2 linked regions of the Laspinema palackyanum D2c genome follow. The protein of the gene in region 2 binds, or shares a complex with, the protein of the main gene of each other region. Links are inferred from orthologs where the notes say so. Each region holds a gene or a part of one and is shown on either strand. Other genes may lie near its edges.

What was found.
Region 1: the proteins of xseA (region 2) and xseB are in contact, whole or in part, in a cryo-EM structure (PDB 8TXR), measured with the Escherichia coli proteins. The link is inferred for Laspinema palackyanum D2c from one-to-one orthologs.

The regions. Positions count from the first base shown.
Region 1 is NZ_JAMXFD010000033.1:19,119-22,940, reverse strand. Bases 1,018-3,822 are described here. They hold xseB (exodeoxyribonuclease VII small subunit), read right to left. Parts: upstream 2,648-3,822; coding sequence 2,387-2,647; downstream 1,018-2,386. Other genes in these bases: NG795_RS25070 (DUF2103 domain-containing protein), read right to left, coding at 3,614-3,822; NG795_RS25075 (helix-turn-helix domain-containing protein), read left to right, coding at 2,980-3,450; NG795_RS25085 (DNA double-strand break repair nuclease NurA), read left to right, coding at 1,018-2,244. In the rest of the region: NG795_RS25090 (HAD family hydrolase), read left to right, coding at 142-921; more of NG795_RS25085, read left to right, coding at 1,015-1,017. UniProt on the Escherichia coli protein: Bidirectionally degrades single-stranded DNA into large acid-insoluble oligonucleotides, which are then degraded further into small acid-soluble oligonucleotides.
Region 2 is NZ_JAMXFD010000006.1:153,659-158,557, forward strand. Bases 1,214-4,077 are described here. They hold xseA (exodeoxyribonuclease VII large subunit), read right to left. Parts: upstream 3,330-4,077; coding sequence 2,097-3,329; downstream 1,214-2,096. Other genes in these bases: NG795_RS10190 (CHASE2 domain-containing protein), read left to right, coding at 1,214-1,980; recA (recombinase RecA), read left to right, coding at 3,541-4,077. In the rest of the region: more of NG795_RS10190, read left to right, coding at 1-1,213; more of recA, read left to right, coding at 4,078-4,647; NG795_RS10205 (DUF3370 domain-containing protein), read right to left, coding at 4,740-4,899. UniProt on the Escherichia coli protein: Bidirectionally degrades single-stranded DNA into large acid-insoluble oligonucleotides, which are then degraded further into small acid-soluble oligonucleotides.

The DNA of each region.
Region 1 (3,822 bases), on a different replicon or contig from region 2:
TCTGCTATCAGTGTCAAAGCGTCTAAATAAAAGACCTACTTTTTAATAAGAAGTGGGTCTTTTGTTTTGGGATGCATTCGGATAGCCTGTCGCCATTTGTGGGAAAATTGGCAAGGAGATTCTCTACCCTCAAATCCGATTGTGTCTAAACTTCCGACAATTCTAGCCCTTGATTTTGATGGCGTCATTTGTGACGGATTAATTGAATATTTCCAAACCACTTGGCGATCGTATTGCCAAATCTGGCCGAATGCCGATCGCCTCCCCCCGGAAGAAATAGCGCCCTTGTTTTATCAACTCAGACCGGCGATCGAAACCGGATGGGAAATGCCGGTCCTCGTGCGATCGCTCCTTTTGGGAACTCACCCAGACCAAATATTAGAAAACTGGCCCGCAATTTGTTCGCAAATTGTCACCGATGAAGGATTAGACCCGACGGAGTTAGCGGCGATCGTTGATGGCATCCGGGATAAATGGATCGCAGAAGACCTCACCGACTGGTTGAGTTTGCATCGGTTTTATCCCGGTGTTATCGATCGCCTGCAACGCTACCTCACGGACGATCAGCAACTGGTGATCATCACTACCAAAGAAGAACGCTTCGTGCGATCGCTGCTAGAAGAACAAGGCATCCAACTCCCAGAAGACTGCGTATTTGGTAAAAATGTCAAGCGTCCCAAACACCAAATTCTCAGAGAATTGCTGGGAAAAATTACCCCAACCCCAACCATTTGGTTTGTAGAGGACCGCTTAAAAACCTTAGAATCCGTCCAAAAACAACTGGACCTGACCGGGGTGAAATTATATCTCGCAGACTGGGGATATAATACCCCTAGCGATCGCTCAGCAGCGCAGAACAATTCTGGGATAGAACTCTTGTCCTTGTCTAGCTTCTGCCAAGACTGTTCACTTTGGCCTTAAATCCGGGACCAACGCCTTGAAGGGTCCGGCCCTGGGCTATAAAATAAATACAGCAAAAGCAACAACGGGCTATTTGATACCCAGGGGGAACGGATGCTAGATCTGACCAAAATCGCAAGGCAAATGCAGGGAATCAGCGAACATCTTTCCAAAGAAGCGGAACAATCCCGTCAGCGGTTGGAAGTCGCCCAAAAATTGCGGAAAAAAGCTCACACAGAGCAAGAGCATTTGATCCAGGAACGAGAAATTTGGCGCGATCGCATGGGATTTCCCGTTGCTATCCCGGCAGAACCCCTGGACTTTACCCCCTACATCCCCACCCCCCCCAACGTGCAAACCGTCCTCGCTACGGATGGGTCCCAGATTGCACCGTCCCATCACGAAATTGCCTACTGTTACTTAATTAATGTCGGGCGAGTGATTCTCCATTATGGTCAAAGTCGCCTGCCACTCTTAGATAGTCTGCCGGAGGTGTTTTATAAACCCGAGGACCTATATATTTCTCGGCAATGGGGGATTAAAACCGAAGAATGGATGGGTTACAGAAGGGGGGTTTCCGAGGCGATCGCCCTGGCAGATTTAGCCATCGCCTTGCGAACCCCAGGAAGCGGTCAAATTGCTCATCCAGAAGCGCCTATTTTAGGCATGGTCGATGGAGCCTTGATTTACTGGTTTCTCGAACCCTTACCCACCGATGCGCGTCAGCTCATCCTTGGAGCCATTTTAGAAGCTTGGGAAAAAATGCGGCAAGTCAAGGTTCCAATTGTGGGGTATATCAGTGCTTCCCGCAGCAGCGAATCCCTCAGTTTCTTAAGATTAGCTGCCTGTCCCCATCCTCATCCCGACTGTTTTAGCCATTGTCCCATCGAGGCGGATTCTGTCCTGCGTCCCTACGACCAAAAAGCTCCCTGCCAAGTCTTTGATCCCTTGCGGGATACCACATTATGGGCTTCTGTACTTGAACCGGGTCAACGGAGTCCCCTCTGGCGCAGTTGTTCGCGGATTCTGGATTTATATCCCCCGGAACATCAAGTTTATTTCTGTTACCTTCATGTCGGGCCAGAAATTGCCCGAATTGATATGCCTGCCTGGGTGGCGCAAGATCCATCTCTGTTAGGGATGGCTTTAAGTATGGTTCTGTCCCAAGTGCAAAAAGGGTATGGCTATCCGGTGGTGTTAGCGGAGGCCCACAATCAAGCGGTGGTTCGGGGAGGCGATCGGGCTCGGTTCTTTGCCCTTCTCGAACAACAAATGATTAAAGCCGGATTGCAAAATGTCGGCACCTCCTACAAAGAAACCCGCAAACGCGGCAGTATTGCTTAACCCAGTCAAGGGGGTGGCAACGCCCTCAACCGTTTGTAGTCACCCCTTTAGGGGTTGCATCCAGATGACTCCTCAAGGAGTCACTACGAACGTTTGTAGTCACCTATTTAGGGGTTGCACCAAGATGGTTCCCCCTCATCGTTCAAAACTCAAAACTCACCTCATCGAGAGTTTCCAGTAATAAATTCACCTGTTGCTGTCGTTGAGAGAGGAACGATTCGCACTGTCGCAAATACTGAACTGCCGTCGTGAATTGGTCGAAAACCTCAGCTAATTCTAGTTCCCCCGATTCAACTCGTTCAACGATCGCCTCAATTTGAGCCACCGTTGCCTCATAGTTCCAGTCTGATTCGGGGGTAAAACCCTTGTTCTTAGAAATCGGAACCCGCCCTGAATTGCTCATCTTCTGTTCGTCTGAAGGGACTGTTAATAAAATCTGCTTAATTTTAATAGATCCCTGGATGAAGTGCGAGCCCGGAGCAAATTTTGTAGCCGTTGTTGGTGAATTTTCTCTCAACAATGGTCAATTGTGTAGTTATATATACTCAATTATCAAGTTTAAACAGCAGATTTCTTCCTTTGAATTGAGATTCGGCAATGCCTCGTGATTGTTGGGACCTCTTGACGATCCGGTTTGAGTAGGCTAGGCTGGAATTAAAAAAATTTATGCTAACTCTGCATGGAATTAACCCATGAAATCAAGGGAATGGGGCTGATAGCGAGAAACTTATACAAATGGCAAGAACTCTCAACCTAGAAATTAAGGAATCTTCAGAAGAACTGAAACATTTGCTGGAGAGGCAGACCAGTGTCCAAATGAAAGAAAGACTGCAAGCTTTGTACTTACTAAAAACGGGAACTCTCTCTACTTTGCAAGAGTTATCCTCAGTTTTAGTCAGAGACCCATCAACAATTTATCGCTGGTTTCAAAAGTACAAACAAGAGGGATTAGATGGATTACTCAAACCCTATAAAAGCCAGGGTAAAACTACGACTATTCCATCAGCAGCGATAAGAAAATTAAAGCAATATTTGGAGGACAATGAGGGATTTACCACTTATGGAGAGATTCAAACTTGGTTAAAAGAAGAATGTGGGGTTGAGGTGAGTTATCATGTAGTTTATAGAGCGGTGTATCAAAAACTGAATGCCAAAATAAAAGGGTCTAAACCCCAAAAAAGAATTAGAAAAAAGAGTGAAAGGTAGAAGCAAGCGACTTCACGGAGAAGTCAGCAGAAGTGGGTTGGGGATCTGAGGAACAGTCACCGCTTTCCAACCGTTGAGTGTTAATTCAAATGAATGGGGTGGGAGAACAGGAGTTTAAAGCTAATCATCAGGGGAGAGGGTTTTGCCGAGTCAGACCCCGGGGCTATTTTTTGGACAAACATGAAGCGATCGCCCCTTCTAAGTCCGGTTGACTTAATTCTGTGATGATAAAGACTTCTTGCACCGTTTTTCCCTGTCTGGCAATCACCTTATATCCGCCCAAAATAGGAACCGATATTTTTAACTTCATCTGGGGACAGTGACCTTTGGCGCGACCAATCACCCCGGGAGTAATGGTTTGAATGCCGAGGC
Region 2 (4,899 bases):
ATGTTTAATCGAAATGTACCCAAACCCGGATTTTTTATCAGACAGTCTCCCGATGTGACGGCGAAAAAAATTAAACAGGTTTTATGGGAATGGCGCGGGATATTCATCACCGCTCCCACCGTGGCAATTTTGACCATTGCCCTGCGAAGTTTAGGCGTCTTGCAACTACTAGAATGGGCCACCCTTGACCTATTTTTTCGGTGGCGTCCTATGGAACCCACCGATTCGCGGATTGCCATTGTTGCCATCAATGAATCGGACATTCAACGGGCTAAAACCTGGCCGATTTCTGACCAAGTGTTAGCGCAATTACTGGAAACCATTAAAAGTCATGAACCTGCCGTGATTGGACTCGATATTTATCGAGACCTCCCCGTAGAACCGGGACATGAGCAGCTCACCAAGGTGTTCGCTTCAACGCCGAACTTAATCGGAATTCAGAAAGTAACCGGAAATGCTTATGGGGATTCCGTTGGCCCTCCGACTCAATTAAGCGAACTCGGACAGGTGGGGGCGGCAGATATTCTATTAGACCGTGATGGCAAAGTTCGGCGGATTTTACTGTCCGTTAAGGATAGAAATAATAAAACTATTTATAGTTTTCCGGTAAAATTGGCGTTAGAGTATTTAAAACCCCAGGGCATCGGATTTGAATTACTAGACCGGGAACGGTATAAACTGGGATTGGGAAAAACCTCGTTTGTCCGCTTGACTGCAACTGATGGCGGTTATATGGGCGTCGATGCCGGAGGGATTCAAATTTTGTTCAACCCTCGTAATCATCTTTGCCGAAGTTGGATCCCACATTGCAATGTTTTTGATACAGTCTCTATGACTGCTGTTTTAGAAAACCAGATTTCCCCGGATTTTTTTCGCGATCGCATTGTATTAATTGGCTCTACCGCAGCGAGTCTTAAAGATAGATTTTTTACATCCTATAGCAATAGCTGGGTCACCTCACCCGCAGGGGTTGAAGTTCATGCAGATGCCTTGTCTCAGTTATTAAGTGGGGCCCTGGAGGGAAGACGGTCCATCGCTGTTTGGTCCGATTCAGTGGAGGGGTTCTGGATTTTCCTATGGTCTGGAGTGGGTGCAATATTAGGCTGGAGATTCTTGCGAATTCGCTCCAAAATTATGCTCTTAGCCCTAGTCTCTGGGGGGTCGATTGGCGGAGGATTTTTAGTCTTTTTAGCGGGGTGGTGGATACCCGTTGTTCCCCCCTTACTGGCGTTAATCAGTTCAGCAGTAGCAATGGTCGGCTATACTGCTTATATCGAAAGTGAAAACCGCCAAACCGTGATGAATTTGTTGGGTCAGCACGTTTCCCCAAAAATTGCTCAAGCGGTCTGGAATAGTCGTCATGAATTACTCAAAGAAGGGCAGATTTTAGGGCAGCAAATGACCGCAACGGTCCTATTTACCGACCTGCAAGGGTTTACTCGAATTACCGAACAAAGCGATGCTCAAACCTTAATGCTGTGGCTGAATGAGTATATGAAAGCCATGTCAGGGATTGTGTTAGACCATGATGGAGTGGTGGATAAATTTATTGGGGATGCCATTATGGCGGTGTTTGGGGTGCCGATTCCCCGGACCCGACCAGATGAAATCGCCGGAGATGCGATCGCCGCTGTTGCTTGTGCCGTCGCGATGGGGAAAAAATTGCGATCGCTCAATCAACAATGGCAAGCCCAAGGGCGTCCCACCGTCGCCATGCGCGTTGGCATCTCCACCGGCACAGTCTTCGCCGGAAGTCTCGGCTCTCGCCAACGGTTGAATTATACCGTACTAGGAGATACTGTCAACGTCGCCGCCCGATTAGAAAGTTACGATAAAACCTTAGACGGGGGGATTTGTAGAATTTTAATCGGGGAAGAAACCTATCACTATATTCAGGGACAATTTTCCACCCAATGTATCGGGAGCGTCCAATTAAAAGGACGACAACAGCCGGTGAATATCTATCAGGTTTTGACCTAGGGGGAGGGGTAAATAGTAAGTACCCGATCACCTCTCACCTCGTGACTTGGCTCTGCCAAGTCATGTACAATTGGAGGCTCTGCCTCCAGAAACCCAGCAGGTGCTTGAATAAACCATTATTCCAAAATCTCTGTAATTTGCACCTTCACCTGACCTTGAGCCAGTTGCACGATCGCCTCATCTCCTGCAACTAACTCACTGCTACTACGAGCGATCGCCCCATCCTCTTTCTTCAACACCGCATAGCCCCGTTGTAACACCTTCTGCGGGTCCAACGTTCCTAACTTTTGCCGCAACAACTCACAATGCTGCTGCGCCCGATCGCCTTGTTTTAACGTCGCTTGCACCAGTCTTTTTTGCAACCATTGCAAAGATTGCCAATCTTCCTTAAGCTGTCGTTCTAACGGTAACCGATATAACCGCGATCGCAACTGATTAATCCCTTCTACTTCCTGTGCCATCTGCTCAACCATCGCCGCTTTTACCCGTTCCACCCGGTAGCGATGTTCTGCATACAAACTCGCCAATTCTGGAACCACAATTTCAGCCGCAGCAGTGGGAGTGGAAGTTCTAACATCCGCCACTAAATCTGCCAGGGATTCATCTCGTTCATGTCCAATTCCCGTAATTACTGGAATCGAACATTGGGAAATCGCCCTCACCACTCGTTCATCATTAAAACAAGCCAAATCCTCCGAAGCCCCACCACCCCGGGCCAAAATCAGCACCTCAGCGCGATTATCTGCCTCCACCCGGGCGATCGCCGAAGCAATAGAAGCCGGGGCCAATTCCCCCTGGACCGTTGCCGGAGACAGCAACACCCGCAATCCCGGATAACGCTGATTGAGCGTTCGCTGAATATCCCCCCATGCTGCCGCCTGGGGAGACGACACCACCGCGATAATCTGCGGATGACGCGGTAACCGGCGCTTTCGGTCCGCATCAAATAACCCTTCTGCTTCCAAGCGCGATCGCAACTGGCGGTAGCGCAGGGCCTGCAACCCTTCCCCTGCCGGAAACCCCTGCCACACCGTCAACTGATACTCTCCCCGCTTCGGATACATCCGAATACTGCCCAACACCAAAATTTGCTCCCCCCTGGAAGGCATCTGCACCAACTTTTCAAGCTGAGAATTCCAAACCACACAGCGAATCGTCGCACTCCCGTCCGGTTCCTGCAACGTGAAAAACAGCCCACTGCGATGGTGATTGGCACTCGAAACCTCCCCCATCACCCAGACTTGCCGCAGTTGAGAATCCAACTCCAACAACTCTTGGATGTAGGCGGTTAATCCAGCCACCGATAGGGCCGTATCCGTCAGCATTTGATAGGTGTTCGACTCATTCATGAACAGTTCTTTTGGGGGTAAGCAGGGACTTAACAATAAAAGCTATAATCAGCAAGACTTTTACAGTGTTTTGAGCTAGGCGGTCACCGGGGGGAGAAGCCACTCCATTTTTAAAACAATTTTAACCTTTGATGACCCCCCCACAGCCCAAGCTGAAGTAATGTAGAATAGATAGTCAACATACCCAATCTGCAAGTCCCAAATTAAGATAATGGCTACAGCAAGCACAGCGAATTCTGAAAAAGACAAGGCCCTAAAAGTCGTACTTTCCCAAATTGAGCGCAGCTTTGGCAAAGGGGCGATTATGCGCCTGGGTGATGCCACCAAGATGAGGGTCGAAACGATTCCATCCGGGGCGCTTACTCTTGATTTAGCCCTGGGTGGCGGGTTGCCAAAAGGCCGCGTCATTGAGATTTATGGACCAGAGAGTGCAGGTAAAACCACCCTAGCACTCCACGCGCTTGCAGAAGTTCAAAAAGCTGGGGGACTAGCTGCTTTTGTGGATGCGGAACACGCCCTAGACCCGAGTTATGCCTCGAAAGTAGGGGTTGATATCGAAAATTTACTCGTTTCTCAGCCGGATACGGGAGAAATGGCCCTAGAAATTGCTGATCAGTTAGTGCGATCGGCAGCAGTGGACCTCGTGGTGATTGACTCCGTAGCGGCCCTGGTCCCTCGCGCGGAAATCGAGGGCCAAATGGGCGACCCCACCATCGGGTTACAAGCGCGGTTAATGAGTCATGCCTTGCGGAAAATTACCGGAAATATTGGTAAATCCGGCTGTACCGTGATTTTTCTCAACCAGTTGCGGCAAAAAATTGGCGGTTACGGCAACCCCGAAACCACCACCGGGGGAAATGCACTCAAATTCTACGCTTCGGTCCGTCTGGATATCCGCCGAATTCAAACCTTGAAAAAAGGCACGGAAGAATACGGCATTCGGGCTAAAGTCAAGGTGGCAAAAAATAAAGTTGCGCCACCCTTCCGCATTGCTGAATTTGATATTTTGTTCGGCAAGGGCATTTCTAATATGGGATGCTTAATTGATTTGGCGGAAGAAACCGGCGTGATTAATCGTAAAGGCGCTTGGTATAGCTACAACGGAGATAATATCGGTCAAGGACGGGATAATTCTCTGAAGTATCTGGAAGAAAATCTCCCCATCACCAACGAAATTGAGAAGAAGGTGCGAGAACAGTTAGAACTCGGCGCGGTGGTTTCTGCCAACTCCGTAGGACGTTCTAATCGCGATGATGATGATGACATCGATGGAGATGGTTATGAAGTCGAGTATGTGGATGAGGAGGATGCGGATTAAGTTTGTAAATAATCTCTAGCAAGGGAATCAGAAACGGGAGCATCCCGATTTACAAAATCGGGATGCTCCCGATCGCCCCTTCCCCACCCCAATTAATTCGGACTTGCCACCGTTCTCACCGTCAGCACTTGCGGTGGGGTCGCATCGGGAGGATAGAGAAAATCCACCTCAACCAAACGCCGATCGCCCGGTGGTAGAGTCAGGGACAACAACGGTTCTCCCTGTTGTCCCCGTCGCTGTACCAAATGCAGA